Regions from separate parts of the Metabacillus sp. SLBN-84 genome, predicted to be linked through region 1. Evidence: riboswitches for the same ligand, from Rfam matches in the RefSeq annotation. Region 1 holds a riboswitch; the other holds the start of a gene.
What was found. Region 1 has a riboswitch for thiamine pyrophosphate ahead of RKD52_RS04840 (thiamine-binding protein). Riboswitches for the same ligand answer to the same signal wherever they lie in the genome.
Positions count from the first base shown of each region.

Region 2: it holds a riboswitch for thiamine pyrophosphate, as region 1 does, so the genes downstream of both, tenA (thiaminase II) here and RKD52_RS04840 (thiamine-binding protein) in region 1, are expected to answer to the same signal.

Region 1 is NZ_JBRJIP010000001.1:990,221-1,006,251, reverse strand. It holds rRNA gene RKD52_RS04865 (23S ribosomal RNA) at 1-19, opposite strand, end outside; rRNA gene RKD52_RS04860 (16S ribosomal RNA) at 223-1,760, opposite strand; gene RKD52_RS04855 (ABC transporter ATP-binding protein) at 2,049-2,807, opposite strand; gene RKD52_RS04850 (ABC transporter substrate-binding protein) at 2,809-3,810, opposite strand; gene RKD52_RS04845 (ABC transporter permease) at 3,825-4,610, opposite strand; gene RKD52_RS04840 (thiamine-binding protein) at 4,585-4,878, opposite strand; TPP riboswitch at 4,971-5,082, opposite strand; TPP riboswitch at 5,224-5,324, shown strand; gene thiT (energy-coupled thiamine transporter ThiT) at 5,430-6,002, shown strand; gene RKD52_RS04830 (hypothetical protein) at 6,095-6,283, shown strand; gene RKD52_RS04825 (NAD-dependent epimerase/dehydratase family protein) at 6,553-7,431, opposite strand; gene RKD52_RS04820 (N-acetyltransferase family protein) at 7,449-7,970, opposite strand; gene RKD52_RS04815 (peptidase MA family metallohydrolase) at 8,089-9,153, shown strand; gene RKD52_RS04810 (DMT family transporter) at 9,198-10,100, opposite strand; gene RKD52_RS04805 (AMP-binding protein) at 10,237-11,886, shown strand; gene RKD52_RS04800 (DinB family protein) at 11,942-12,430, shown strand; gene RKD52_RS04795 (hypothetical protein) at 12,514-12,867, opposite strand; gene RKD52_RS04790 (hypothetical protein) at 13,062-13,562, shown strand; tRNA gene RKD52_RS04785 (tRNA-Ala) at 13,671-13,743, shown strand; gene RKD52_RS04780 (MFS transporter) at 13,915-15,123, shown strand; gene RKD52_RS04775 (MarR family winged helix-turn-helix transcriptional regulator) at 15,134-15,577, shown strand; gene RKD52_RS04770 (methyl-accepting chemotaxis protein) at 15,674-16,031, opposite strand, start outside.
Region 2 is NZ_JBRJIP010000001.1:3,227,176-3,243,206, reverse strand. It holds gene RKD52_RS16575 (FtsW/RodA/SpoVE family cell cycle protein) at 1-639, opposite strand, end outside; gene mgtE (magnesium transporter) at 919-2,283, shown strand; gene RKD52_RS16565 (monovalent cation:proton antiporter family protein) at 2,306-4,159, shown strand; TPP riboswitch at 4,242-4,350, shown strand; gene tenA (thiaminase II) at 4,419-5,105, shown strand; gene RKD52_RS16555 (thiamine phosphate synthase) at 5,102-5,722, shown strand; gene thiO (glycine oxidase ThiO) at 5,706-6,821, shown strand; gene thiS (sulfur carrier protein ThiS) at 6,818-7,021, shown strand; gene RKD52_RS16540 (thiazole synthase) at 7,025-7,792, shown strand; gene RKD52_RS16535 (thiazole biosynthesis adenylyltransferase ThiF) at 7,793-8,809, shown strand; gene fabI (enoyl-ACP reductase FabI) at 8,897-9,670, shown strand; gene RKD52_RS16525 (GNAT family N-acetyltransferase) at 9,838-10,287, shown strand; gene RKD52_RS16520 (putative glycolipid-binding domain-containing protein) at 10,314-10,901, shown strand; gene RKD52_RS16515 (SRPBCC family protein) at 10,926-11,375, shown strand; gene RKD52_RS16510 (CotO family spore coat protein) at 11,454-11,873, shown strand; gene RKD52_RS16505 (CotS family spore coat protein) at 11,940-13,025, opposite strand; gene RKD52_RS16500 (glycosyltransferase family 4 protein) at 13,642-14,775, shown strand; gene RKD52_RS16495 (CotS family spore coat protein) at 14,824-15,891, shown strand; gene RKD52_RS16490 (hypothetical protein) at 15,905-16,031, shown strand, end outside.

The DNA.
Region 1 (16,031 bases):
CGCCCTTCATAACTTAACCAAAATTGGTCAATCGTTTGTTTAGACTGTAAAGTCTAAGAAAATCACTATGGTAAGCGTAAATCTCAGTGAATTACTTGTTATCAATTACGTTATCCAGTTTTCAAAGAACAACCGGCAAATCAAGAATGATTGCCTTCTTTCATATAGAGAGAATGATCTCTCAAAACTAAACAAAAACCAAAAGCGACCTCATATCCTTAGAAAGGAGGTGATCCAGCCGCACCTTCCGATACGGCTACCTTGTTACGACTTCACCCCAATCATCTACCCCACCTTAGGCGGCTGGCTCCTTGCGGTTACCCCACCGACTTCGGGTGTTGCAAACTCTCGTGGTGTGACGGGCGGTGTGTACAAGGCCCGGGAACGTATTCACCGCGGCATGCTGATCCGCGATTACTAGCGATTCCAGCTTCATGCAGGCGAGTTGCAGCCTGCAATCCGAACTGAGAATGGTTTTATGGGATTGGCTAAACCTCGCGGTCTCGCAGCCCTTTGTACCATCCATTGTAGCACGTGTGTAGCCCAGGTCATAAGGGGCATGATGATTTGACGTCATCCCCACCTTCCTCCGGTTTGTCACCGGCAGTCACCTTAGAGTGCCCAACTGAATGCTGGCAACTAAGATCAAGGGTTGCGCTCGTTGCGGGACTTAACCCAACATCTCACGACACGAGCTGACGACAACCATGCACCACCTGTCACTTTGTCCCCCGAAGGGGAACCTTCTATCTCTAGAAGTGGCAAAGGATGTCAAGACCTGGTAAGGTTCTTCGCGTTGCTTCGAATTAAACCACATGCTCCACCGCTTGTGCGGGCCCCCGTCAATTCCTTTGAGTTTCAGTCTTGCGACCGTACTCCCCAGGCGGAGTGCTTAATGCGTTAGCTGCAGCACTAAAGGGCGGAAACCCTCTAACACTTAGCACTCATCGTTTACGGCGTGGACTACCAGGGTATCTAATCCTGTTCGCTCCCCACGCTTTCGCGCCTCAGCGTCAGTTACAGACCAGAGAGTCGCCTTCGCCACTGGTGTTCCTCCACATCTCTACGCATTTCACCGCTACACGTGGAATTCCACTCTCCTCTTCTGCACTCAAGTTTCCCAGTTTCCAATGACCCTCCCCGGTTGAGCCGGGGGCTTTCACATCAGACTTAAGAAACCGCCTGCGCGCGCTTTACGCCCAATAATTCCGGACAACGCTTGCCACCTACGTATTACCGCGGCTGCTGGCACGTAGTTAGCCGTGGCTTTCTGGTCAGGTACCGTCAAGGCACCGGCAGTTACTCCGGCACTTGTTCTTCCCTGACAACAGAGTTTTACGATCCGAAAACCTTCATCACTCACGCGGCGTTGCTCCGTCAGACTTTCGTCCATTGCGGAAGATTCCCTACTGCTGCCTCCCGTAGGAGTCTGGGCCGTGTCTCAGTCCCAGTGTGGCCGATCACCCTCTCAGGTCGGCTACGCATCGTTGCCTTGGTGAGCCATTACCTCACCAACTAGCTAATGCGCCGCGGGCCCATCTGTAAGTGACAGCCGAAACCGTCTTTGAATGTCAAACCATGCGGTTTGACATAGTATCCGGTATTAGCTCCGGTTTCCCGGAGTTATCCCAGTCTTACAGGCAGGTTGCCCACGTGTTACTCACCCGTCCGCCGCTGACCTCCGAAGAGGTCCGCTCGACTTGCATGTATTAGGCACGCCGCCAGCGTTCGTCCTGAGCCAGGATCAAACTCTCCGAAGAAAATTTGTGACTCATAAATGTTGCTGACTTAAAAAATTTAAAACGTTTGGTACGCTTTTGGTTTTGTTTAGTTTTCAAAGATCATTTTCGCTTCCTGCGAAGCTTTATTAGAATAACAAATCACCTTTAAAAAGTCAAGCGTTTTTTTCACTTTTCTTTTTCTCAGGCACCGTTGCTCTCACGCGTTTTTCGCGGCAACGAATAATAATATACCACGCTGATTTCCCCATTGCAATAGCATTTTTATCTTTTTGCAAAAAAAATGTTATAAAAGAAAACGCACTGAAATCAGCGCGTTTCAGACTCATTTTCTGAATGAAGGAGATTCAGAAGTTTTTGTTTCATTGAAAGAAATTCAGGCGATGTAAGAATATGCTCCGTTCTGGGCCGGCCGAAGGGAACGGGTATTTGTTCAATGATCCTGCCCGGCCTCGGAGAAAATACGGCAATCCTGTCAGAAAGATAGATTGCCTCATCCATATCGTGTGTGATAAAGAGAGCTGTTTTTCCAGAGGTTTCACATATTCTGATAAACCATTTTTGAAGATCAAGCCTTGTCATCGCATCAAGCTTTCCAAAAGGTTCATCCAATAATAGAAGGTCTCTGCCGCTCAGAAAGGCCCTGAGAAAGTTAGCCCTCTGCCTCATTCCTCCGGACAGCATAGAAGGATAATGATGTTCAAATCCCTCAAGACCGAACTGCGGAAATAATGAGAGTGCTTCTGCACGAGCTTTGTCTTTTCCTGTTCCCTGAAGCTCCAAAGGCAAAATAACATTTTCAAGAATCGTTCTCCACGGAAACAGGACATCGCTTTGAGGCATATACCCGGCATGACCTGTTTGATTCGTTATATCTTTCCCTCTGTAGTGAACAGATCCGACGCTTGGGCTGTTTACCCCGGCGATGATATCCAGAAGCGTGCTTTTTCCGCATCCGCTTGGACCAATGATGCTGACAAATTCCCCTTTTTCTACTATAAGATCAGATGGAAGCAGGACGGTTTGATTTCCAGGATAAGTTTTGCCTGCTCCTTTAAGCGTCAGCATGCTACTTTTCATCCTTCGGCAAAAATTCGTTTGTGTAGGCTTCACTCGGTTCGATGTTTTCTTCAATCAGTTTCTTATCATACATCCAGTCCGCATACCGGTCCCAAACCTCTTCTTTTTGAATGCCCCATTTTTCTGCATCGCCCTTATAATGCTTACTTAGCCACTTCTGGCTCTCCTTTACAAGTTCTTTATTTATTTCAGGCACATGTTTAATGAGAATATCCGCTGCCTCGTCCGGACTCTCAATGGCAAACTCATACCCTTGTGCTGTGGCCTCCATGAAAGCCCCGACCACGTCCTTCTCTTTCTTTATTTTCGACTCGCTTGCAGCAAGGACTGGTGTGTAGTAGTTAAGCGCAGGGTCAAGATCCTTAAGATAAATATAATTCAGTTCGACTCCCTGTCTTTTAGCTTCAATTCCATCCCATCCTTCAAAAATCCATTGAAAGTCTGTATCCCTGCCTATCGATTTAAAGAAATCAGTCGCACCGAGGGTGACGTAATCCACTTTATCAAAGTCTGCTTCATCCTGGTTCATAACAGCACGGATGACTGCTTCTTCAGTTGGAGACCCCCAGCCGCCGTATCGTTTCCCTTCAAAATCTTCAGGCGATACAATTCCTTCTTCTTTCAAAGAGGCAAACGCGGATGTGTTTTCCTGAATAATAGCTGCAATTGAAACGACCGGCAGGCCGGCAGATCGTGCATGCGTGATATTTTCCTGGTGGCTGACTGCAAAATCAATCTCGCCCGATGCAAGAATTTGGTCTGCGCTTACTCCCTCACCCGGTTCTACAATTTCAACGTCCAGTCCAGCTTCCTTATAGAAGCCTTTCTCTTTAGCAGCATAAATACCTGTATGATTTGTGTTTGGAAACCAATCCAGCATGACCTTTACTTTTTTTGTTTCTTCAGTTGAGGCGTTCTCAGCTGAACCGCATCCTGTCATCAAAATGGATGCACTGAATACTGTGACGAGAATTTTCCGCAGATTTTTCATTGATTTCCTCCATATCAGTTTTGCTTGTGCGCTTTGTACTTCCAGGGCATTGCCAATCTTGCCAGCAGTTCAATGGCAGCAAAGATTAAGAGACTTAGTGCAACAATAACAATGATCACTGCAAATACCTTTTCTGTTAGAAAAGACTGCGAGGATCTGGTGAGTATAACCCCAAGACCTTTGCTTGCCCCCAGCCATTCACCGATTACCGCCCCCATCACACTGTATGTTCCCGCAATTTTCAGACCCGAAAAAAAATACGGCATAGAAGCGGGCAGCTTTAATTTAAGAAAGAGCTGGCGCTTACCGGCTCCCATTGTTTTCATCAGCTTGACCATATCCCTGTCAGCCTGGCTGAATCCGTCCGCCAGATTAATAGCAATCGGGAAAAAACAGACTAACGCTGTTACAATAACCTTCGGCAGCATTCCAAAGCCAAACCAGATAATCAAAAGCGGCGCCAGAGCAATAATCGGAATTGTCTGCGAGAGAACGAGCAGCGGTTCCACAGCACTTCTAATCCATTTGGACTGGTCGATTAAAACAGCAATGGCCACACCTGCAGCTGCCGCAATTAAAAGTCCAAGCAATGCCTCAGAAAGCGTCTGAAGGATATGAACGCCGAGCGTACCTCTCATTTCAAACAATGTAAGGAAAATGTCTGTTGGCTTCGGCAGGATCCACTTCTCAATTTCAAAAAGCGCAACAGCCATTTCCCACATAAAAAGTAAAACAGTCAGAACTCCTGCCGGCAGCGCCATTCCCGATAAAGATTCAGCGATATTTCTGGAGTTTTTCATCCATAGTTACTCCTTCAGCAGGGCGATAATGAATCTTCATATGCGTCATCACTTCGCTTGCACCTGCAGCGATACAGGCATCCTGAGCCTGTTTGACAATTTCAAGCAGATGATTGAGCTCACCCTCCATAACGGTCTCCATCGCGCCGACTTCATATTTGACACCCGACTGCTGCACCACTTCGATGGCTTTGTCGACAATCTCGTATGTATTCCCGTCTGCTGATTTCGGAAGTACCTGAAATGCTAGATTTACACTGGACATGATTAATTCCTCCTTTTCTTTCTGTGAATCTCTTAGAAAACGCAAAAAAGGCTGCCGGTTAGGGCAGCCTTAAGCATTCGCAAAGTTCATGGAAAAAAGACTCTTTTCCTGTATCCCTCCGCTGGCATTACCCAGATCAGGTTAAAGGGTCGATACAAGAATCAGTATCCTCTCAGCCGAGTTCACTCAGCTCCCCTGCTTCTATAAGATTCATGGAAACTATAGCAAGTTTTACAGGACTTGTAAAGAAAGGAAAAACACTTTCCGCTATTTTCTGAAAAAAAATAGAATTTAAGCTTGTCGAATTTTGCAGTTTCCTGTATAGTAGTGTCTAAATCATATATCGCATTTGACCACTTGGGGAGCCGCCGGCTGAGAGTGAACGTTATGTTCTGACCCGTTGAACCTGTTAAGTTAAAGCTTACGTAGGGATGTGGCGATGGATTCAAGTGATAACCCAACCAAAGCAGTGCGTGGAAACCATCCGACATTCCCCGCATTGCTTTTTTTCATGGAGAAAAGGCCCCGGTCGAATGCCGAAAAGGGGTAAAATCATGCAAACAAATAAGCGCCTGGTTTTTTTATTAGAAGCAGCGATTCTTGCTGCCATTGCCTTTCTTTTAGATCTAGCGACAAGCTTTATCGGCAAAATGCCGCAGGGAGGCTCCATTTCACTTGCGATGGTACCGGTATTGATCATGGGATTCCGACACGGTCTGAAGGGCGGACTGCTGACTGGCTTTCTCCTCGGACTGCTGCAGACGGTCATGGGCTATACGACCATTGTCCATCCTGTTCAGGGTTTTCTGGATTACTTTGCCGCCTTTACAGTAGTTGGTGCCGGAGGTATTTTTTATAAACATATTCAGAACTCACTTAATCCTTTAAACAAAGGGCTCCTGATTCTTTATGTCACACTTGCCGCTTTCCTTGGAAGCTTCCTGAGATTTGCAGCCCATACACTCGCAGGTGCTGTCTTTTTCGCCGAGTTTGCAGGAGATCAGCCGGTGCTATTATATTCAGCAGGGTACAATGCATCCTACATGATTCCGACATTTATCATCTGTACGATCATTCTTGTGCTGATGCTGATGACTTCAAAAGCGCTGATTGTAAATAGAAAATAGAGAAAAGCACCGGAAATCCGGTGCTTTTTATCATAATCTCTTCTTTTTCAGCATGTATTAATAGTAATAGATTTCCTAATGGAGGCCATGAAATGAATCTCACATACTCCCTCATGCTGATTGCTTTTTTTCTATCCGTCTGTCATTTTTTGTATGGCTACTTTGAAGCGCTGCGAATCAGCGGCGAAGATGGCCCTGTCAGAGGATGGTCGGTTGTTTTTTCATTTCCCCTCGGATTTGTTTTTGCCTATTTTGCAGCGGTTTTTAACCAGCAAATCTAAGTTAGAACCCGGCAGATGTCTGCCGGGTCTTTTTGATGCCTCCGGCGGGATTCGAACCCGCACTCCTTTCGTAAGCATAGGCTAAGGGGAACACGCTTCCCTACGGATTTTCACCGGCAGGAATTTCACCTGCCTCAGCATAGTTGCTTTTCGGTGCTTCTGAAACCTTCGCCTTGCGACCCGGTTCTACTGTTTTCCGGCGCTCTTCCCTTCTAGAGCTACGGAGGCTTATTAAGAGTCTCTGCTTTCACAGAGACTCCCGCGGGAGTTTACAGCAGCTTTTCTATTAAACTCTCAACATACTCGTTCATGTTTCCAAAAGAATATCCTGTCATTTGTGCTTTTGTCACATCCAGCGTCCAGTCACCCGGAAGACCGTACGGAGACGCGTTTTCTTTTGTCACTTCTCCTGTAATGACTGCGGGTTTGTCTGCAGCACTCTCAATCCTGCCGATCAGTTCTCTCAGAGAGAAATTGTCTTCAAACGCTATATTATACGCTCCTGTCAGCCTTTCTTTTCCTGCATGAAAAAGAAAACCTGCTGCATCTTCAGATGAAGTGAAGCTGAAAGAAACATCATCATTTTTCGCGCCAATGGGCTCTTCTTTTTTCACTTTGTCTACATGAAATAAGAAGCGCTCGGTGTAATCATCTGTTCCGATGACCAGAGCAGGCCTGACAACAGCAACTGGCACTTTCGCATTCTGGAACAAATACGCTTCGGCACCGCGCTTTGCCTCCTGATAACCGGTCATTCCCCCATATTCTTTACGGTGTTTAAAGGTCGGGTCGAACAAGAGCGGGGCAAAATCCGTTTCCTTTCGCTCTTTGCCAAATTCATAGACAGCCATTGTTGATGTAAAGATATAATGGCCTATTTTACCCTCAAGCGCTTCATAAGCCGTTTTGGCTTCAAGCGGCGAGAAACAGGATTGATCATAGACAGTGTCCCATTGCCTTCCTTCAAAAGCCCGGGTCATTGATTCTTTCTTTTCCCGGTCAATGACAAGACGCTCGACTCCGTCTCCAAAATCATCCCGGGTTCTTCCTCTTGTTGCGACCGTCACAATTACTCCGTCCTCGAGAAGCTTATGAACAAGTCTCTTCCCAAAAAACTGTGTGCCTCCAAGTATTAACGCGGTTTTCAATGCAGTTTCATCTCCTTTTATGTATTCAGCCGCGCTGACAATTCCTTCAGATTCCAGCCGAATGCTGTCTCCGGATGATCGGTGCCTTCAATTGCATACGTATCCTCTCCCACTTTTTCAGGGCTGTATCGCTCATAGAACCCCTTTGACGGGTTGTCATTCATTACCCACAGCATCATCGATTGATAGTTCAGGTTCATCAGCTCCTCTGCTGCCGCACGAACCAGACTCTTACCAATACCTGCGCCTTGTGCTTCTTTCAGAAGATAGATGGCGTATAATTCGCCGTCATAGCCGTATTCCTGAGACCTGGACGGACCAAATCCCGCAAACCCGACAATTTTGCCCTCTTCATCTTCTGCAACGAAAACAGTATCCGGATTTATACTGTGCCAGATTTTCTCTTTGCTTTCGTAAGTCAGACTTTTTAAAAATGAATCTGCTACGATTCCCTTATACGTTGTCCGCCAGCTGTCGACGTGTACAATTGCAATTTGCTTTGCATCTTCTCTGGCAGCTTTTCTGATCAGTACCTTCATTTTCCAACACTCCTTGCTGACTAAAATTCGACAACTTTCAATAAAAACCCTGTTTCAAAAGGAGTTTCTTTTTTTGCAGAGAATAAGTTTATTAGACTTAATCAATTGGAGGCTTACCGTGAAAATCGTACTTCATGCCGCCCTGTCCATTTTTTATATCGTGTACTTTACCGCCGTCTTTTACGTTTTATTTCTCTTTTTAAATATCCCGGCGTCTGTTATTTCCGGCACAATCATATGCCTGCTTCTCCTTGGCCTCTTTATCTATTCCGTTTATGAAATGATTCACAGCAAAGAACGGAACCTTCTTTTTTTCAGAGGGCTGTCAGGAACGATCGCCCTTTCGGCAACAAGCATCGGCCTGATCATTACGCTGTTTTTCGTTGTGCTGATGAACATCATGACCACTCATGTGAATTACCAGAGCATCAGCCCGCGCGAAAAATTCGAATTCCAGGTCAATGCCTTTCTTCCGGTTGATCCTTACGAAGATTACAAAGACCAGGCAATGACGAAAACAATCTCACATATGACCGTTTTTTATCCGTCACTTAAGAAAAAGGATCTTGAACTGGCAGAAAACGAGTTTAAACAGGCAAGAGAAATAAGCAGGCGTCTGCTCGGCGAGATCGAGGATCAGCCTATAGATCTTCTTCTTTTAGACGAATCGCCTGATTCTCTGCACGAGCTTGATTATCTGGATTATATGGGATTTTACGACCACAACAAAAAAACGATGGCAGTTGTCATTCCGGATGAATACAATGCCTCATCTCCTGTTGTGATTGAAACGTTTTACCACGAGTATTCTCATTATTATTTAGAAAAGACACTTGAGAAGCTCGGCATTGAGCCTTACAAAATCCCGATCTGGTTTAATGAAGGACTGGCTGAATATGCGGGGTATAATGGGAAAGAGGTGCTTATCCCCCTTCAGTCTACCGTTTCTTTTTACGATCTCATCAATCCGGGAGACTGGGCAAATGCCCTTGAGAAAAGCACGGACGCAGACATTTATACTCAAAGCTATTATGCTGTAAAGATGCTTGCTGATGAATTTGGAGAAGAGATGATCCTCCAGCTGCTGAAGGAAACAAAAGCTGCCGGAAGCTTTGAAGAAGCCCTTAAAAATAAAACCGGATTTACGTATGAAGAGTTAGAGAGAAAATTAAAAGAGCAGTAAGATGCAAAGAGCACCAGGGAACAGCCCGGGTGCTCTTTGCCGTTTTACACGGCTTGTTTTTCAGGAATTTCTGCTCCGGTTTTTTTCTCAGTCATAAAAAGAAGCACACCGGCAACAATGATTCCGCCGCCAATCACCTGCGTAAGGAGAACCGTTTCCGCCAAAAAGAAATAGGCCAGGATAATCGAGCCCACCGGTTCAAACAGAATGGCGACCGAGATGACATTTGTCGAAATCCACTTCAGCGACCAGTTAAACAGCGAATGCCCAAGCAGGGTCGGGACTGCAGCAAGCAGAAGAAAATACATCCAGTCCTGCTGCGGATAGCCGCTGAGCGGATACTTCAGAGCCAGACAGTAGATTAGAAGTGTCACAGAACTGACGGCATAGACGATGAACGTATAAAGCGTCAGAGAGTGCCTTTTCCTCACTCCCTGGCCAAAAAGAAGGTATGCCGTGACCATCGCGCATGCAGCGAGAGCCAGAAAATCACCAAACAGAGCGAGGCCGCTGATCCTGAAATCCCCCCAGCTGATGACGGCACTGCCGGCAATCGCCAGCAGGGCACTTATTACTCCTCTGACTGAAACCCTTTCTTTAAAAAAGAAATACGTTCCGATAAAAGCAAACAGAGGCTGCAGCGTCACGAGAACAACCGAGCTTGTCACAGACGTGTAGTTCAGGGATTCAAACCAAAGGATAAAATGAAAGGCGAGCAGCACTCCGGCCAGGGCGGAATAGCTCCAGTCTTTCCGTGACATCGTCTTCAGCTGCGGCAGACATTTTGCCAGAAAAAGAGGCAGAACAAGCAGCGTGGAAAAAAACAGCCTGTAAAACGCAATAACCGGCGCAGGAGAAGATGTCAGTTTGACAAAAATAGCGGATGTTGAAACAGCCGCAACTCCCACAGCCAGTGCGATATATGGATACAAAGTGGTTTTGTTCATGTTTTTTCTCCTTCACCATTCACTCATTTCCATTATACTGCATGACGGACCCGGCAATTTGCAGAATATTATTTTCAAAACTTTCAAAAAATAGTTATAATGAAAGCGTAACCATTTAAATGTTCCGGGAGGTCCTATGCATTCACTCAAAAACAAAACCATCGGCCAATTACTGAAAGATACCGTTTCTGCATACGGAAATAGAGATGCGGTCGTCTATTCAAAAGAAAACATCCGCTATACCTATGATGAGTTTTACCGCGAGACAACAAAACTTGCAAAAGCATTAATCGGACTTGGCGTAAAAAAAGGCGAAAACATTGCCATATGGTCCACGAATGTTCCTGAATGGCTGCTCCTTCAGTTTGCATCAGCCCGCATCGGGGCCGTGCTTGTCACTGTCAACACCAGCTATCAAAGCAGTGAACTTAAGTATCTGCTGCAGCAGTCCGACTCTGCCGCTCTCTTTTTAATCGACGGCTTTAAGGGAACATCTTACGTTGATCTGGTCCGCTCCATCACGACTGAAACCTCTTCAGAAAACAGCTCACAGCCTGCACTCCCTTACTTGAAGAATCTCATTTACATAGGCCAAAACGAAGCACCGGAGGGAATGCTCAGCTGGAACGATCTTCTCGTCCGCGGCATGAAAGTGACGGATGAAGAACTTGCAGAACGCGAGAGTCTGCTCACACCTGAAGGCGTTATCAATATGCAGTATACGTCAGGTACAACCGGTTTTCCGAAAGGCGTTATGCTGACGCATCATAATATCGTCAACAACGGGTTTTTGGTGGCAAGTGCGATGAATTTGACTCATGAAGACCGCCTGTGTATTCCCGTCCCGTTTTTCCACTGCTTCGGCTGCGTTCTCGGCGTGCTTGCCTGCGTTTCAGTCGGCGCAGCAATGGTTCCGATTGTGGAATTCGATCCCGACCTTGTTCTTCAGACGGTTGAAATAGAAAAATGCACCGGGCTGCATGGCGTGCCAACGATGTTTATTGCAGAGCTGAACTCTCCTAATTTCAAAAAATACGACCTCTCCACTTTAAGAACAGGCATTATGGCTGGCTCCACCTGTCCGATTGAAGTGATGAAAAAAGTAATGAACGACATGGGCATGTCTGAAATCACAATCGCCTACGGACAAACAGAATCCTCGCCTGTTATTACGCAGACGACTGTAACAGATTCCATCGAACGCAAAGTGGAAACAGTGGGCAAGGCACATCCGCATGTGGAAGTGAAAATTATCGATCCCGTTACAGGAGAAGAAGTGCCAAGAGGCGTGCAGGGCGAGCTGTGCACAAGAGGGTATCTTGTCATGAAAGGGTATTACAAAATGCCGGAGGCTACTGAGGAAGCTATTGATAAACAGGGCTGGCTTCACACCGGCGACCTGGCCACGATGGATGAGCACGGCTATGTTGTCATCACCGGACGCCTCAAGGATATGATTATTCGCGGCGGCGAGAATGTCTATCCGCGTGAAATTGAAGAGTTCCTTTACCGTCATGAAGACATAGTGGACGTTCAGGTGATTGGCATTCCGGATGAAAAATACGGAGAAAGAGTCGCAGCCTGCATCGTTTTAAAAGAAGGCGCAGCACTTACTGCTGATGACGTAAAAGCCTTCTGCAGAGGACAGCTGTCCCACTATAAAATCCCTGAATACTACACCTTTGTCAAAGACTATCCGATGACCGCTTCAGGAAAAATCCAGAAATACAAACTCAGAGAACAGGTAAAACAGGAACTGGCCAGAGAACTGTCTGAAAAAAGCTGAGAAGAGATTCCTTAAGACAGGTTTGATAGAATAATAGCAGAAGGGAGAGATTAACGTGCTTACTTATACACTGAACGTACGGGAAGAACTGATGAAAGAAACAGAGCACATGACAGATGAACAGCTGAACCTGAAACCTTCACAGGATGTCTGGAGTCCCGGACAGATTCTCGACCATCTCTATCTGATGGAAACCGTCATAACAGGCGGCCTCAAGCACGTATTGATGAACGGTGAGAAAAAGGATGCCTCAGAAAAACCGCTCCAACTCGTTATTGACCGCTCGCACAAAGTGCCGGCACCTGATAACCTGAAGCCGGCAGATGGCCCCTTTTCAAAGGATGAGCTGTATGCGAAGCTTGACCGGTCACGCCGGGAGCTCATTAACTTTGCAGAAACAGCACCTGAACACGACCTGGAAGCAAAGGCGATGAAGCATCCGCATCTCGGAGACCTTTCTCTTAAACAGTGGATTGAATTTATCGGATATCATGAAAAAAGACATCTCCTTCAGCTGCTTGAAGTGCGAAGTGCGGTTTCCTGAAGAGAGGCTCTCACAGAAGCCATATAAAAAAGCGCAGACACCGTCTGCGCTTTTTTTTGTTCCTGATTATGTATTCAGGAGCCTCACCAGCAATACCACTTCTTCCAGATTTCCCATGACTCCTTAGGAACTTGCGGGAAACAATCTTCCCATTCTTTCTTCGTATACTTTTTCCAGCCCCATCCCCACCAGAACTTGGTCCAGCAATAATAATACTTGCCGTCGTATTTCACCGTATTTGCTTCATACTTGTTTTTCTGGCTGCTTCCATAATCATATTTCGTATTCTTGTCCCCAAAGAAATAAGAGAAGACCGAATCAAGAAACGAGTCGAACGAATTTTGCTGCGGCTGCGAATAATTGTATCCGGAAGCAAGAGCAGATGTCGGAGCAAAAAGAGCAGAAATAAGGACGAAAGCAATAACTGCATGTTTCAACTTTTTCAGAATGTTCACCTCCTTTACAAAGATTTCCTGACATTAGTATTTTACACGATAAGTTCTCAATAGAGAACAAAATAGTGTAATAAGCCTATGTAAATTTTGATTCTTTTTATCCACGATACATCCAGATAAAGAAAATAATGGTATCATTTAATAGGTCGCACTTAAATAAAAGGAGTCTTGGAATCTTGAATAAAGGACTTAAAATTGCAGCTGCAGCTGTCTTGGTGCTGCTCTCGGCCGGGGTGATCGGCGTCTGGACAATGGTTTACCTGAAGAACACGGGTGCTGAAGAACATCCAACCGCCGCTGAAACCAACCGGCCCCCTCAGCAAGTGCAGGATTATGGGGACACAGAAAATCCTGAATACGCTGATGCAGGTGAATTCATCAAAAAATTTCATGAGTTCTATAATCAAACAACCGGCTGGGAAAGAATCAATGATCTGAACATGCCTGACCAAATTGCCCGGGCTGAAGCAGCCAAGGCCTATGCCGGCCATTTCATTCCCCTGACAGAAGATTCCGCTTTAAAAGCAGATCTTGAAGCCATCACCATGCATGCCGACAGTGTCATCGCAGGAAACGCTGAAACCGTCCTGACTCTCCACCGTTATTTTCATGATTTAGATATTGCCGTAAACGGATATGTCCATGAGCAAATTTTCGGAGTAACCGAAAGCAAATAAAAAACAGTCAAAATTTTTTTCGTTTTGACTGTTTTTTCTATTGCAACATAGTGAATGTCGGAGTATAATTTAGTATATCGCCAAAAGCAACTGGCACTAATTCTATACGGGGCATTAGCTCAGCTGGGAGAGCGCTACGCTGGCAGCGTAGAGGTCATCGGTTCGATCCCGTTATGCTCCATATCCGGAAACCCTTGTGCAGCAAGGGTTTTTTTGTTTTATAAAATAATTGTCAAACCGCTGCTTTCTTTTATCCTTCCATCTGAAAACTGGCACCCTTCCCCATTTGACTTTCTGTCGCTCTTTCTTATATAGTTTAGTTAACTAAACTTTACTAAAACAACGAGGTCATATGATGAATGTTCTATCAAACCGTCGATTTTTATTCACCTGGCTGTCCGGTGTGTTTGTGACACTCGGATTTTCCATATTCTTTTTGAGTGTATCCTGGCTTACCATTGATGTGCTTGAACAGCCCGGTCTTCTTGGGCTGATTATGACAGCCGTTTCTCTTCCAAGAGTGCTGATGATGGTCTTTGGCGGCGTATTTGCAGACCGCTATCAGAAAAGCAGGCTGCTGTTTCTGACAAACATTGTGCAGGCACTGCTCATGGCTGTGATGGTGCTGCTTCACGTGACAGAATCTTATTCGGTTACAGCTCTGCTTGTGATCGCTGTTTCCTTCGGGATTCTTGACGGTATTTCTTATCCTGCTCTTTCATCGCTCCTGCCGACTCTTGTTAAAAAGAAGGAGCTTCACCGCGCCAATTCGCTTTTTCAGGGATCACTTGAACTGATGTTTGTGATTGGCCCGTTTCTGGCCGGGCTGCTTTTGACGCTTGGAGGATATTCTCTGAGCTTTGGAACCTCGAGTGCACTGATTTTCCTTGCGGCCGCATTGATTCTTCCGAAATGGATCGGCGACTCGGTGCCGGATGCAAGGAAGCTGTCGATGCGCTATGTTATAGACGATTTAAAGGAAGGGATTTCGTATGTGTCCAAAACGCCTGTGCTGCGGTCCGGAACGCTTGCCATCGCCTCTGTTAACCTGTTTGTGATGGGTCCTGTCATTATGAGCATACCCATTCTTGTGGGCGAGCGCGGAGGCACGCCATTTGATCTGAGTCTGATTGAAGGTGGCCTTGCAGTCGGAACGTTTGCCGCAAGCTTCCTTATGCTGATGCTCAGGTCGGTGCACCGCGGTCGTTTTGTTTACAGGGCTCTCTTTTTAACTGCAATCGCGTTTTTCTTTTATACCCAGGCCGAGTCCATCTCGCTTCTCGCTCTTTCAGCCGGACTGAGCGGATTTATGCTGATGCTGGTTTATCTGCCTGCCGTGACGGTTATGCAGGAACACAGTGATCAGGATAAGCTCGGCAGGGTCATGAGCATCATGGCGCTCGCCGCCTCCGGGCTTGAGCCTGTTGCCTTTTCGGTTCTGTCCGTTCTCGTCGCATTGTCCGTGCCTATTCAGACGCTCCTGCTTGTTTTTGCAGGATTGATGCTTGCAGCGGCCATCTTCTTATACATCAAGGGCGGCACTCTGCGAAAAACACCTTAACCCGAAAGGAATGAAGCCTGTGGATTCGCTGAAAAAACAGCAAATTGTTCAAATGTACCGGCAGATTGATGAGCTTGACCTCCTGCTGACACAATACTTTACCGATCTGAATGATTTTAATCTGACCTATCAGCAGGAACAAATCCTGTTGCTGTTTAAAAGACAAAAGACCTGGACAACAACGGAAATTGCCCTGCGCATGAATATTTCGAAGAGCGCAGTCAGCCAGGTGTTAAAAGTACTTCAGCAGGAGACATTCATCCGCAAGGAAAAAAATCCGGAAAACCTTCGCGAAAGCTTTATTCATCTTGATGTGCAGGGAGTGGCTTATTCTAATAAAATTGACGAGATTGAAGATCGTCTGACTGAGGAATTATTTTCTCTCTTTGCTGAGGATGATTTGAATACGGTAACGAAAGCATTTAATTTGATGATTAATTATCTTAAAAAGTAACGCCCGTTCCGCCGGTTATACAAGTAGAATCAGCCAAAAAGCCATAGAAAAAAGAGCTGCAGCCTAAAACCTGCAGCTCTTTCCTTTACCTAAAACTTAAACTTTTTCAGTTCTTCCTGAAGCTCGCCGGCTATCTGGCTCAGTGAAGCAGCCGAAGCGGAAACCTCCCTGCATGGCCGAGAGCTGTTCCTTTGAAGAAACGGCAGCACTTTTTGAATTCAGGGATGTATCAGTCGCTGCGTTTGCAAGCGAATGGATTCGTTCGTTTACGTGCTTGGATGCCCCTGCCATTTCTTTTGCATACCTGGATACGTCTTCAATTTTTTCAGAGACTAAATGGATGGAAGAAATGATGTTCTGGAAGGCATGACCGGCTTCGTTCATGGCCTCAGTTCCTTTTTTCACTTCGCCTTCCCCCTGTGCCATAGAAGAAATCGCAGTGCTTGCATCATTC
Region 2 (16,031 bases), 2.2 Mb from region 1:
GCCGACTCCCATGGCAAAAACGGCAGCACCTGAAAAAACGAAGCCGAGAATGATTTTCCATTTCACGCCAGAAACGAGGATCAGTGATCCGATGATGGCGCAAAAAACCATCGTCATCCCTGTATCCGGCTGTCTCATCAGCAGGAGTATGGGAGGTGCGGCTGCTGCAAATACTTTACCTAATAGGAGCAAGTCGTCTCTCACAGTATTGGTTGCGTATTTCTCCCTGTGATCTGCTATAATTCTGCTGAGCACAATAATCATGAAGATCTTCATTAATTCAGAAGGCTGGAAGTTTCCGATTCCGGGCAGTGTGTACCAGCTTGTCGCGCCTTTGATCGGCTCTACAATCGGCGGCGGAAGAATTTCAAGGCCGATGAGCAAAAGCATCCCGAATCCATATAAATACCATGAGAGCTGCTTGAAGCGGTCAAAGTCGATAATCATCGTTCCAATGACGGCGATAATACCGATGATGTACCATCTGAGCTGCAGAAACGCAAAGTTTATATTCTGCAATTTTTCGGGTAAAGTAGGCTGGGCACTGCTTATGGCGACGGCACTGGTCAGTGCCATTAAAAACATAATAAAAATCAGCGTGTAATCTAATTGCTGCTGTGGGGATTTATCTGTGTTCATACGGGATCCCTTTCTTGTACTTTCAGTCATTATATGGTTTGTGCTTAGCTTGCAAGCGAAAATCATCTTTTACAATCTTAGCGAAAATTGACGGTTTTGCAAAGGATTCATTTGTAAATCAGTCAAAAACATGATACCTTATCACAATGAAAAAACGGTTGTGAAGACTGCAGAATGCCGTACCGGCGCATGTTCACAGCGAATAGACGATTTGTATCACAATTTCATGACATTTTGATTTCCCGGTGATTTAGCGACAGGGAGAGGAGGAGATTCTTTATGTCAGAAGAAAAAGAAAAAGTTGTCATTGAGACAGAAGCGCTCGTGACAGCATTAGAGAATGAAGACTTTGACGGTTTTCGCTCGCTGTTTTTGGAGAAGCATCCATATGACCAGGCAAAAATGTTCGTAAAGCTCGAACAGGAAGAGCGTTCAAGGGTCTATCAGTATTTGTCTCCTGAAGAGATGGCTGCCCTGTTTGAAAATATCGAAGATGAAGAATACAACTACGAAATGTATCTGTCAGAAATGGATCCAAGGTTTGCTTCGCAAATGCTTGAGCACATGTATGCGGATGATGCGGTAGATGTTCTGAATGAGCTCAACAAAGATCAGGTTGCAAGCTACCTGACCATTATGGACGATGAAGCAGCGAAGGAAATCCGCGAGCTCCTTCATTATGAAGAGTTTACAGCAGGAAGTATCATGACGACGGAATTTATCGCGATTCAGGCGAATCAAACCGTCAAATCGGCGATGCATATCCTTAAGCATGAGGCTCCTGATGCTGAAACCATCTATTATCTGTATGTCATTGATGAAGATAAGCACCTGGCGGGAGTTATCTCTCTCAGAGATTTAATCGTGAGTGACGACGATGTGATGATTGGCGAAATCATGAGTGAGCGTGTGTTTTCCGTCAGTGTTGGGGAAGACCAGGAAGAAGTTGCCCGGAAAATGCGGGATTACAACTTTCTTGCGCTGCCGGTTGTTGATTTTCAAAATCACCTTCTTGGAATTATTACGGTTGATGATATCGTGGACGTTATTGATGAAGAAGCATCTGATGACTATTCCAAGCTCGCAGGGGTTTCGGATGTGGACTCTATTGACAGAGGTCCTCTTTCCGCTGCTAAAAAAAGACTGCCATGGCTCGTGATTCTTTTATTTCTCGGGATGCTGACGGCCAATCTGATCGGGCAGTTTGAAGAGACCCTTGATAAGGTAGCAATTCTTGCTGTCTTCATTCCATTAATTGCCGGAATGGCCGGAAATACAGGCACGCAAGCACTGGCAGTTGCCGTCCGCAGAATTGCCATGGGGGATGAAGAAGGAGGAAACTTCAAAATCATTGTACGGGAAGCGGGAACAGGTTTGATTAACGGTGCTGTCTGCGGAGTTCTTGTAACGGGCGTCGTGTATTTCTGGAAACAGGATCTGTATCTTGGTCTGCTTGTCGGAGTATCCATTCTTGCCACGCTGACTGTCGCGACAATTGCCGGAGCGTTTGTGCCTCTTATCATGCACAGGCTGAAGGTCGACCCGGCCGTTGCATCCGGCCCGTTTATTACAACGATTAATGACATTATTTCCATCCTTATTTATTTTGGAATGGCCACTATGTTTATGCAGTACTTAATCTAACTACAGAAATGAGGGAAAAACCTTGCACGGAGCTTCTTTTTCATCACTTGTTATTGTCCTGCTCGCAGCTTTTATCACTCCGCTCATACTGCACCGCTTCAAAATAAAAGTGATGCCGGTCGTCGTAGCAGAAATAATTATGGGTATTGTGATCGGCAAAAGCGGGTTTGACCTTGTTCAGCAGGATATGTGGCTCGAAACGCTGTCTATGCTCGGATTTATTTTTCTCATGTTTCTGAGCGGTCTTGAAATTGATTTCACAGCATTTATCGGGGGCAGGAAAAAAGAGGTGCTGCCATCCGGAAAAGAGGCGCCGAATACGTTCCTTGTCTCTTTTCTTGTTTTTGTCGGCATTTTTATTCTTTCCCTGCTGCTCTCTTATCTGTTTGTTCTGATCGGATTTATTGAAAATGCGTTCCTGATGACGCTGATCATCTCGACCATCTCACTCGGGGTGGTCGTGCCGACGCTTAAGGATGCAGGCATCATGAAGTCGAACATCGGACAGATTATTCTTCTTGTCGCCGTCATTGCCGATTTGGTGACGATGATTCTGCTTGCTGTTTTTGCGTCGATTTATGGCGGGGAAAATACGAATATGTGGCTGATGCTCATTTTGTTCGGAGCTGGTGTTGCCCTTTATTTTATCGGCAAAACCTTTCAGAGCAGATCGTTTATCGAGACGCTTTCTAAAGGCACGATTCAAATTGGGACAAGAGCTGTTTTTACGCTGATTATTGTGCTTGTTGCGCTTTCAGAAACGATTGGTGCAGAAAACATTCTCGGCGCCTTTTTAGCAGGCGTGCTCGTATCTCTTCTTTCCCCGAACAAGGAAATGGTTCAGAAAATGGATTCGTTCGGGTACGGCTTTCTGATTCCGATATTCTTTGTCATGGTTGGAGTGGACCTTGATATTTGGTCGCTGTTTAAAGAACCTAAAATTCTTATGCTGATTCCGCTGTTGTTTATCGCGCTGCTGATATCAAAAGTTGTGCCGATTTATCTTTTAAAAAGATGGTACGATACGAAAACGACTCTTGCTGCTGGATTTTTGCTTACATCCACATTGTCGCTTGTTATCGCCGCAGCGACGATTGGAGAACGGGTGAATGTTATTGACTCGCAGATGTCCGGGGCGCTCATTCTGACGGCAGTTCTGACAAGCATCTTTACGCCGATTGGATTTAAAAAGCTTTTCCCGGAAAAGCTTGGTTCCAAGAAAAGACTGAAGGTTGCGTTCATAGGGGCCAACCAAATGACGTTGCCTGTTACAAGAGAACTGAATCCGAACTTGTATGAGACCATCATCTATCATACGCATGTTGATAAAAACGAACAGCAGATTGCCGAATCTCTTTTTCAAATCGAAGAGGTTGAAGATTATTCGATTGAGACGCTTCAGGAAAAAGGGGTATTTGAATCGGATATTCTGATTGCAGCAACAGGCGATGAGGATGCGAATGCGGAAATAGCCCTGATGGCAAAAGAGCTTGAAGTCGACAGGGTCATTGCAAGTATTGCTTCGCCCCTGCTTGATGAGCAGCTGAAAGCAAAGAACATTGATGTGTTCTCTGTTCTGCTCTCGACCAAAACGCTGCTCAGAGCCCTGATCGAAGCGCCGGGCATCATGAAAATCCTGACGCACAGCGAATCTGCCCTTTATCAGATCAAAATGAACAACAGACGTTATGACGGCATGGTTCTCAGAAGCTTCCCGTTCACGGGAGATGTCATTTTTGTCCGGATTTTCCGGGAGAATGAGTCCATTGTTCCTCACGGCGATACGGAGCTGAAACGGGGAGATCTTCTGATTTTGACGGGATCATCCGAGTATATCGATGAACTGAGGCAGGAGCTTGAGTTTCACAAAAATTAAGCAGGAATTTCCTGAAAAAGCCTTGAAAGATATTTTTATCGTGGTATGATGGGCATGTAAAACATTCAGAAAATTTTATACGATAAACCGCTAGGGGAGCCCTTCAGAAGGGCTGAGATCGGAGTTTGCCACCGAGACCCTCAGAACCTGATCTGGTTAACACCAGCGTAGGGAAGTGGTGTAAGGGTCTATTTCATACACCACTTTTCTATGCGAAAAGTGGTTTTTTGCTGTTTAAAAAAGAAATGGAGGAGACGTCATGCTATTTTCAAAAGAATGCAGGGAGTACGCAAACGAGTGGTGGGAAGGGAGCTTTCACCATCCTTTCGTAAAAGGAATCGGTGACGGGACGCTGTCGAAAGAAAAGTTCAAATTTTATGTGATGCAGGATTCGTATTACTTGACCCACTTTGCAAAAGTGCAGGCGTTTGCCGGTGCAATGGCCCCGGATCTGCATACGACGTTCAGAATGTCCGTTCATTCTCAGGGAACCTATGAAGCAGAGCTTTCCCTTCATCAGCAGTTTTCAAAATTGCTCGGAATTACAGAGAAAGAACGCGAGGAATTTAGACCGGCGCCGACAGCATATGCTTATACGTCTCATATGTACCGCGCAGTCGCGACCGGAAATCTCGGTGAAATCATAGCTGCGCTGCTGCCGTGCTACTGGCTTTATTACGAAGTGGGAGAGCGTCTGAAGGATTGTGAGCCTGATGATGCCGTCTATGAAAAATGGATTGAGACCTATCATGGCGACTGGTTTAAAGAGCTTGTCCTTGAACAGGTGAACCGTTTTGATGAACTGGCCGAAAAAGCAAGCGCGCATGAGCGCATGATGATGAAAGAACACTTCCTGATCAGCTCCATGTATGAATACCGCTTCTGGGATATGGCTGAAAACCTTGAAGCGTGGGGCCGTGCAGACTCGCTGCAGCTTCAAAAGTGAAGCTTCATTTTGTAACGGATGGAAGGCATTCTGCAGAATCACTGGTTTCCATCATCACAGACGTACATAAATTTGCGGATGCCATTCATATAAGGGAAAAAAAGATGTCAGCTGATGAACTGGTGGAGCTGGTTGAGCTTCTTGCGAGCAGCGGGGTTCCAAAATCAAAACTGATCATGAACGGCAGGGTGGATGCAGCGGTGCGGTCGGGACTGGCAAAAGTCCAGCTTCCGTCACATGGGCTGCCTGTGAAGTTTGTTAAAGAGCACTACCCTTACCTCGGGGCGGGATGTTCAGTTCATTCAGCAAAAGAGGCAATCGAGAGGGAGAAAGAAGGAGCAGACTGGCTGATTGCCGGACATGTTTTTCAGACAAATTCAAAAAACGGTCTTGAGCCGAAAGGAATTTCTTTTCTTCAAACAGTCTGCGAATCTGTATCCATCCCTGTCTATGCAATTGGAGGAATCACTCCTGGTGTGCTGCCGGAACTGAAAAAGCTGAGAATCGCAGGAGCAGCAGCCATGTCTTATGTGTTTTCAGCAGACAAACCCGTGGAGGCGGCAAAAGAGCTTGCACGAAAGCTGAAAGGAGGAACGGCGGTTGAGGACATTTTATGATGCTGGAATTGTCGGGGGAGGAGTCATCGGCCTGATGTCTGCCTATTTTCTGTCAAAGGCAGGTATGAAAGTAACTGTATTTGAAAAAGGGAAGATCGGCTGCGGGGCATCATCCGCTGCAGCAGGCATGCTTGGGGCTCATACAGAAACGGAAAGGGCAGATGCCTTTTTCCGTTTTGCCGAAGAGAGCGCGGCTCTTTATCCTAGGCTTGCAGCCGAATTACTTGAGGAAACAGGCATAGATATTCAGCTTGTTTACAATGGGATGCTGAAACTTGCCATGACGGCTGAGGAAGCTGCTTCCCTTAGGGATAGAGCAGGGAAAGAACCGGATGTTGAGTGGCTCTCAAGGGATTCTGTCCTAAAGAAAGAAAGCAACCTGACAGAGGATCTTCAAGGCGGCCTGTTCATTGCAAAAGACGGCCAGGTCTCCCCTTCCGCTCTTTGCCGGGCGCTGGCAAGGGCGGTACAAATAAACGGAGGAACCATACTTGAAGGAGCTGCAGCGGGACGTATACAGCGGGCAGAGCCTTCTCACTATGAAGTTTCAGCTGCAGGAGAGACTCATTATTGTGAAGCACTTGTGATTACGGGCGGGACATGGAGCGGCCAGCTGTTTAAGGAATTAGGCATCTCAGCTCCTGTTCATCCTGTTAAAGGCGAATGTCTTTCCATCATGCCGGATGGGTTCCGTTTAGCGTCAACGGTCTTTCATGACAGCTGCTATCTTGTCCCAAAATCTGACGGGAGCATCATCATCGGCGCGACGATGGAAGAGGGGAATTGGAAGGCAGAGCCTACAATTCAGGGGATGGCTTCCTTGATGGAGAAGGCTGTTTCCATTATGCCGTGCATAAAAAAGGGTGTTTTCCAAAAAGCATGGGCAGGACTGAGACCGGGAACACAGGATGAAAAACCTTATATTTTTAAGCATGAAGGAATGAAAAATCTTTATGCGGCAACAGGACATTACCGGAACGGCATTCTGCTGGCTCCGAAAACAGGCGAAATGGTAAGGGATTTGTTTTTGAATCGCCCGGTCAAGGAAGAGTATGAAAGAGAGTTTGGATTAAACCGGCGGACAGAGGTGAAATCATGAAAATCAAATTGAACGGCAGCACAGCTGAGCTGGATTCGCACATAAAGACAATTGAAGATCTTCTGGCATTTTATCAGCTGAGCCATAAAACGGTCATGATTGAGCATAATGAAACAATCCTTGATAAGGAATGCTATCATCGCGCAATTTTAAATGACGGTGATGTTCTTGAAATGGTTCATTTTGTAGGAGGAGGATGACACATGTTAAAAATTGCAGGGAAAGCGTTTAAATCACGGCTCTTGCTTGGAACAGGGAAATATCCGTCTTTTGACATTCAAAAGAAAGCGGCAGAAGTGTCAGAAGCGGAGATCCTGACGTTTGCTGTCCGCAGGATGAATGTATTCGAGCCGTCTCAGCCAGACTTGCTTGAGAAGCTTGATTTGACCGCATACACACTGCTTCCCAATACGGCAGGCGCCAAAACGGCCGGGGAAGCCGTCCGAATTGCAAAGCTCGCTAAAGCTTCAGGTCTGTGTGATATGTTAAAAGTAGAAGTGATTGGGTGTCAGAAAACACTCCTGCCGGATCCGGTGGAAACGCTTAAAGCAAGCGAAGAACTCGTAAAAGAAGGATTTATCGTTCTTCCTTATACTTCTGATGACGTTGTACTTGCCAGAAGACTTGAAGAGACAGGCGTCCACGCCATCATGCCCGGGGCATCCCCAATTGGATCAGGGCAGGGAATCATCAATCCACTCAATCTCACATTTATTATCGAACAGACTGACTTGCCGGTTATTGTGGATGCAGGAATCGGATCTGCCGCTGATGCAGCGAAAGCGATGGAGCTTGGTGCTGACGGCGTGCTCCTGAATACGGCTGTCTCCGGAGCAGCAGATCCCGTGAAAATGGCCAAAGCCATGAAGTTTGCGGTCGAAGCGGGACGGCTGAGTTATGAAGCAGGCCGTATCCCTGTTAAATCCTATGCTGTTGCAAGCAGTCCTGAAGAAGGAATGATCACAACGTAAATGGAACGGTACTCAAGACAGCAACTATTCGCCCCTATTGGGGAAAAAGGCCAGAAAGAAATCATAAACAGTCATGTGCTCGTCATTGGAGCCGGTGCACTCGGCACAGCCAGCTCTGAAATGCTTGTCAGGGGAGGCGTTGGCCGAATCACAATCGTTGACCGTGACTACGTCGAGTGGAGCAACCTTCAGCGCCAGCAGCTCTATACAGAGCAGGATGCAAAAGAACGGATGCCGAAATCAGCAGCTGCTGAACGGAGACTTGCCTCCATCAACAGTGAGGTGAAAATCAGGGGCGTTATTGATGATGTGACGGCGGATTCCATCTTTGATTACTGTCATGATGCGGATATGATTTTGGATGCGACGGATAATTTTGAAACCCGCATGCTGATCAACGATGCTGCTTTGAAGCAGGGAATTCCCTGGGTTTACGGGGCATGTGTCGGAAGCTACGGGCTGACCTATACAGTTATACCGGGGGAGGGTCCCTGCCTGAGCTGTCTGATTAAGCAGATTCCGATGGAAGGCCAGACGTGCGATACGGCGGGAATTATCAGTCCTGCCGTTCAAATCACGGCTTCTTACCAGACGGCAGAGGTGTTGAAGTGGCTGACAGGAGAAAAATCAGCGATGAGAAGAGAGCTTCTTTCCTTTGATGTCTGGCGTAATCAATTCAGCAAAATCAGCGTTGCCAAAGTGAAAAGTCCATCGTGTCCTTCGTGCGGAGAAGATCCTCTCTATCCATATCTGACCTGGGACAAGAGCGCAAAAGCATCCGTTCTATGCGGAAGGGATACAGTTCAGATCAGGCCCGCAGAAGCCCGAAGCCTTGATTTTCAAAGTCTCGCCAAACAGCTGGAACGTGCGGCCCAAAAGATAACGGCCAATCCGTATCTGCTCTCTTTTCAGGCAGGTGAAAACCGGGTGGTTGTTTTTCGTGACGGCCGGGCGCTTATTCACGGCACAAAAGACCCGGCTGAAGCAAGGAAGATTTATCAGAAGTATTTGGGTTAGAAAGCAACGCGAGATTGTTCCCGCTTCAATTACATGCTATAATTATAACCAGGTACTAATAACATGTATTAATCGGGAGGATTCCAAATGAACTTATCATTAGCTGGACGCAATGTTGTCGTAATGGGCGTCGCAAATAAACGAAGCATTGCCTGGGGAATTGCACGTTCTCTTCACGAAGCGGGAGCGCGTCTTATTTTTACATATGCAGGGGAACGTCTTGAAAAATCAGTGCGTGATCTCGTTGAGACGCTTGACCGCAGCGATTCGATCGTTCTGCCGTGCGATGTGACAGACGATGCGGAGATTGAAACATGTTTTGAAGCGATTAAAAATGAAGTCGGCGTTATTCATGGCATTGCGCACTGTATCGCGTTTGCCCATAAAGAAGAATTAAGCGGAGAATACATGAATACGACTCGTGACGGATTTCTGCTTGCCCACAACATCAGCTCCTATTCCCTCACGGCTGTTGCAAAAGCGGCAAGAGGCCTGATGACAGAAGGCGGCAGCATCGTCACACTTACGTATCTTGGAGGAGAAAGAGTTCTTCCGAATTACAATGTAATGGGTGTGGCAAAGGCGTCGCTTGATGCAAGCGTGCGCTACCTTGCAAGCGACCTTGGAAAAGACGGCATCCGAGTGAATTCCATTTCAGCGGGACCAATCCGCACTCTTTCAGCAAAAGGCATCAGCGACTTCAACTCAATCCTTAAGGACATTGAAGAGCGTGCCCCGCTCCGCCGCACAACGACTCCTGAAGAAGTCGGCGACACTGCGCTGTTTTTGTTCAGTGACCTTGCACGCGGCATGACCGGAGAAAACCTTCATGTTGATTCAGGCTATCATATTCTTGGATAAAAGATCAGAGCTTCCTGCATGTGTGCGGGAGGCTTTTTTGTGTTCTTTTTTATAACATGAGCGTTCGGTACAAACAATTTCGCTTAATCCGGCAGCATGACCTTTGCTAATGGGGAATTGTGATAAAATGGAAACAGCCGAGCTAATCAATTGAATGGGTGATAGACATGATTATAAAAATGGATATAACAGATAAAAAAACAGCTGAAGAAGTTTTAACGATTCAAATCCCTTCTTATAAAGTTGAGGCAAAATTAATTGGCTCTTATGACATACCTCCATTAAAAGATACAATTGATACCCTGCAGCGATGCGGAGAATGCTTCTATGGCTATTTTTCAGAAAATAAGCTATGCGGGGCACTAGCTATGAAAATAGAAAATGAAGAAATGGATATCCATCGTTTGATTGTAGACCCTGACTACTTTCGAAAAGGAATTGCCCAGAGCCTGCTGCATTATGCTGAAAGACAGGAAGGGATAAAAAGAATCAGCGTTTCAACTGGTTCAAAAAATACGCCGGCAGTAAGATTTTACGAAAAGAATGGATTTCAGAAAGTGAAAGAAGTCATTGTAAATGAACAGATCTCCTTAACGTTTTTTGAAAAGAATGTATAAATGAATAACTGCAGAGGGGGAAGAACATGCAGCAGCAAGCTGTTAGTTGGAACAAGATAGACTCGTCTGGGACAGAGCATTTCAGTTTGGCTCGCGAAGGCGGGCTTTTTCGCGGATATGGAAAAGTTACTTATGAAGAGGGAAATGTCCTTTTTCATGTCAATTATGCTGTAGAACTGGACTCAAATTGGCGGACAAGGAACGTGAAAATAGCGGCTTCCGGCGCAGGAGAACTCGAGATCCTTTCAGACGGTGAAGGACGCTGGTTTCGGCCTGATAGAAAGGAAATAGGGGAGTTAAACGGTGCAATCGATGTAGATCTTTCCGTCACACCTTTTACTAATTCTCTCCCGATTAACCGGAATGAGTGGGAGCCTGGCCAGAAAAGGAATTTTGAAATGGTCTATGTGGATGTTCCCCAATTGCGCTTATTTAAAGTATCACAAACGTACACGTTTCTTGAACAGATAGACAGTACGAGAACATTTGCCTATCAGTGCCGGGATTTTGAGTCTTTGATTTATGTAGACACTGATGGTTTTGTACTTGAATATCCGGATTTATTTATACGCAAGTCAGACATCCCAGCAGGAGAGTTTGATAGAATAAGATAAAAACCCGCATAGAAAGGACCAACAATGAGCGCATTTCATGATGAAGTAACCGTTGAAGCCCCAATTGAAGAAGCATTTGCATTCGCAGCAAATCCGGAGAATGCTCTGCAGTTCATGGAAAACGTGATAAAAGTTGAAAAGCTGACAGACGGGCCTGCTGCAAAAGGAACACAGTACAGGGAAACGCGGGAAATAAGAGGAAGACGGGCATCTGCTGTTATTGAATTTACAGAATACGTACCCAGTGCAAAATTTTCCGTAAAAAGTGAAATGAACGGAATGGAAACCGAGTATCACTACACATTTACCAAGGCGGGAAATCAGACTGTCATCCGCTTTGTGTGCGAAATCACTGCAAAGACGTTCAAAATGAAACTGATCAAGCCTGTCTTTGCGAAAATCATGAAAAAAGAAGACGGCGATCATTTGAAACATCTGAAAAAAGCGATAGAAGCACAAAAGCAAAGCGAATAGTCAGCCCCTTTATAATCATAAACCCTGGTACCCCGCATATACTTTCTTGTAAAGCATTTAAACCGGGAGGGAAGCCTGTTGAAAAAACATCAATCTGTGAAAAATCCCCCGCTGCTGTATATTGTTCAGCCGGAATTTGAGCCAGTGCTAACGTCCATGCAGAAAACCTATGTGATGAGAAAAAATCCGCCGGCCGAAGCGGCTGCTCCTGTGCCTGCAGAGCCTGCAGCGAATGAGGCAGCAAAAAAAGATGCGCCGGTTCAAAAAGAGCAAAAACTCTCAAAGCCCCTGCATTCCTTCAATGACTTATCAAACGAGGAAAAACTGCAGCTGCTTCTTCATTTGCCGGAACGCTTATCGGGACTAAACTGCAGCATCTCCACCAATAAGCAGACCTATATAGGCAAGGTAACAGATTTTAAAGATAACTGCGCAACAATAAACGGTGAAAAAGTAAAGCTTGAAGACATTCAGTCTATTACGCTGAAAGGCTTATAAAAGTGTCCTGCCGGGACGCTTTTTTTATTGCAAAAAAGAGCGCCGTTTCCGGCGCCCTTTGCCATGCTATTGTCCTGACTTGATCATGGAATTCAAATGTGCTTCCTTAATTCTTTCGTACTCAAATGCCTGAGCAAGTTCTTCCGGCAGCATATCTGTTTTTCTGACAAACTTTTCCCGGGCAATGTCGTACATTTCATACGGGAAAAGCATGTCGATATACATAACCTCTTTCTGTTCGTCAGTCAGCGGGTTGACGCTTTCATATGCATTCATCATCAGCTGAAATCTCGCTTCATCCCACTCGCCTGTTGTATCGAGGAGAGGGATAATCATTTTGCGCAAGTCGCGGATCGGCAGGTCATATGAGACTGTATCAAGGTCAATTACCCATATTTTACCATCATTTCCGAGCACCGTATTGCCTGCCCCGTAATCCTGGTGGCACAGAGTAGGGTTAGCGGACTGCTGTTCAATCCACGGAACATACTTGGAGTTCATCAGACGGTCAAGCGTTTCCCGTCCCTGCTGGATAAAGTAATCAATCTCCTGAAGATACAGCTGGGAAAAAGGATTGTCTGGAGTGCTTTGTGCGATGAGCTTCCATGACTCAAGCTGCTGGCACCTTTTAATGTAATGGTTCGGCCAGCGTCCGAGCTTCTTAAAGACAGGGATCCCTTCAGGCGGATGATAGCCTTCTGACCAAAGATGAAATTCAGCAAGACCCTTCATGACCACTTCAAGGTCCGGATCAACGGCTAAATCAAATACTCCGCCTTCAATCCAGTCATACAAAACAAACAAAAACGGCCCCTGTTTAGTAAAAAGCACATCGTTTTTGTTTCGTATAATGCCGGGAACCCTTCCGCCTTTTTCTGCTAAGTAGTTTTGAGCATTGATGGAAAAAAGAGCTTTTTTCTCCGGGCGGTGAATTCTCTTAAGACAGACGGGTCCATTTGGAGTATGAATTTTCCATACGAGGGCCATTTGGCCGCCTTGAATAACTTCTATCCGGTCGACAGACACGTCCCAGCTTGTGATAATATATTCAGCGAGTTTAACAAGCTTTGCTTCCTCTTCAGGAGACATCACATACACGTCTTCTTCTTCTTTTTCTTCCTTGTTCTCCGCTTTTATTTTCTTGGGTTCCATTACGGTTTTACTTTTAGCCGCCTCAAGCGGAAAAGCGTTTTTTTTCTTTTTTTCTTTTTTTTGCTTTGGTTTTTCCTCTGCTGCAGGGGAGACGTTCTCTGCAGTCATGCTGCTCTTTTGCATAGATTCCTTCTGAACTTCCGCCTTTGGTACATCTTCTTCTGACTCTGGAGAAAACTGCAGCATGGCGTTCTTTCTGGATTTGCTTTTTCCTTTGTTTTTCTGTCCTTTTCTTTTTCTCTCGGTCATCAGCTGCTCTTCCTCAACACCAGGTTCCGCCTTTTCTTCTGGAGTTACCGTCCGCTGCGGAGTGTTTTTACGGTCAATGAGTGAAAAAACATTGACCGTTCCCTCTGAAGACTTCGAGAATCTTGTGTTTTTGTTTTCCTCCAATATGGTCACCATCCCATCCTTTTATTTCATAGACTATGAAACAAAGCCGGTTTTTGTCATGGGGTAAATGCCGGCGTTTTATTGATGAGCTGTCCTTTTTTAAAAATGATTCAGCTTAATAGGGATTCCGCCTTTTTTAAAATAGTTCCACAGAGAAAGGCACACAGCCTCCTGTGTTTCCGTATTTTAGGATAAGGGCTTACTAGATGAATGGAGGTAACGTATGAAGATTGCATTAATCGCAACAGAAAAACTTCCTGTTCCCGCGATAAAAGGGGGAGCGATACAGATTTATCTGGATGCCATTGCTCCTCTTATTGCTCAAAGGCATGACGTGACTATACTTTCCATTACTCATCAGGATCTTCCTGATCAGGAAACACGGAACGGGGTTCAATACATCCGATTTGCTGAAGGCGAGTATTTATCTTCGCTTGGCGCGCACTTGAAAAATGTGAAGTATGATGTGATTCACTTATGCAACAGGCCGGCGTGGGTACCTGTTTTGCAGGCAGCAGCACCAAACGCGCGCTGGATCTTAAGCGTACACAACGAGATGTTCGCTGTTGAAAAAATGTCTGATGAAGAAGGAAAAGCTTGTATTGCAGCTGTGTCGCAGATTGTGACGGTAAGCGACTATATCGGACGAACGATTACAGACCGTTTTCCACAGGCAAAAGGCAAGGTGAAAACCGTTTACTCCGGAGTGGATTTAAAGACTTATTTTCCGGACTGGACGACTGAAGGGCGCAGGCTGAAAGAAAAAGTCCGCTCTGAGCTGAATTTGAAAAACCAGAAAGTGATTTTGTTTGTAGGAAGGCTGAGCAAGGTAAAAGGCCCTCATATTCTTCTGCAGGCCATGCCTGAAATCTTAAAGAAGCATCCGGACACAGTGATGGTCTTTATCGGATCAAAATGGTTCGGGGATAATGAAGTAAATAACTATGTAAGGCATTTGTATACGCTTGGCGCCATGTATCCTGAAAATGTTCAGTTTATTCAGTTTGTGCAGCCGAAAAACATTCCGACTCTTTACGCCATGTCCGATATTTTTGTCTGCTCTTCGCAGTGGCAGGAGCCGCTTGCACGTGTCCACTATGAAGCAATGGCATGTGGTTTGCCGATTATTACGAGCAACCGCGGAGGAAATCCTGAAGTGATCGATGAGGGCAGAAACGGCAATGTTATTAAGGATTTTGAAAATCCCGATGCTTACGCACAAGCCATTATTTCTCTTCTGGACAGTCAGGGCAAGCGGAATGACATGGGGAAATACGGCCGTTCAAAAGTGGAGCGGGATTTCAGCTGGAGCAATGTATCAGGCAATTTGCTCAGTGTATATGAGAATAGAAGATAGAGAGGGGGAAGCATTTTGGATACAGAAGTCAATCAGCATGAACTGCAAATGAACATTATGAATTTATACCCGTTTGAGGTGCAGTCGATCACCCTGCTGACAAATAAAAGCGGAAGAACAACGTGGAAGGTTGAAACCGCCCAGGGTGTAAAAATTTTAAAACGCGTTGTGATGAAGCCTGCAAGAATGCTGCTTATTGCAGAAGCACATGAACATCTGCAGGAAAAAGGACTGCCGATCGCCCGAATTCACCGGACCAGAGCGGGTGCCATTTGTGTTGGCGCCGGAAAATCCGCCTATGTCCTTTATGACCTGCAGCAGGGGAAAGAAGTACTTTACTATGATAAAGCGCAGATGCTTAACATTATGGAGTTTATTGGAACGTTCCACCATACGTCACAAGGATATATGCCGGATGAGATGAGCAAAAAGAGAAGCAGACTAGGCAAATGGCATAAGCTTTTCAGATGGAAGCTTCAGGAGCTTGAAGGCAATAAAATGCTGGCTCTTAAATCCGACCAGGAAAATAATCTGCCGGCGCCTGCTGTAATTGATCCGGATGCAGAACAGACATGGCTTCAGGATCCTTTTTCAAAAATGGTTATTGAAACAATCGATGACATGATTCTGCGGGGAAAACAGGCACTCGAGGAACTTGATGCAGGTCAGTACGATCAATGGACGCTTGAATGCATCGAATCAAGAATGTTCTGCCAGCAGGATTTTACGCTTGCCAGGTTCATTGAAACAGAAGACGGCCTTTCGATGAAAGAACTGCACTCGATTACATCTGATCTGCCGTCAAGAGATCTGAGAGTCATCTTAAATAAAATGATGAAAAAGATGTCAGTCTGGGATTCAGAACTTGTCATTGAACTTTTGAGAACCTATGACAGCATTCATCCTTTGACGAAAGATCAGTACAAAGTGCTGTGGACCGATTTGAAGTTCCCTCATCTCTATTGTTCTATTGTCCATAAATATTTTCTTGGACAAAAGACTTCATGGTCGGATGAAAAATATATCTGGGCCCTGCAGAACATCGTTTCTGTTGAACAGTCCAAACAGGCATTTCTATCTAACTTTGAAGAATTCTATTCTAAGATAAAGGCGTAGGGAGGGTGATACAATGAGTACAAATGAATTTCAGGAGATTCCTAAAGTCGAGCTTGTAAACTTCTCTTTTTCTCCTCCCGGGCCGATGGGATGGAGTGCTGCAGAGTATGAAACGATGCTCGAAGATCCGGAAACGTTTC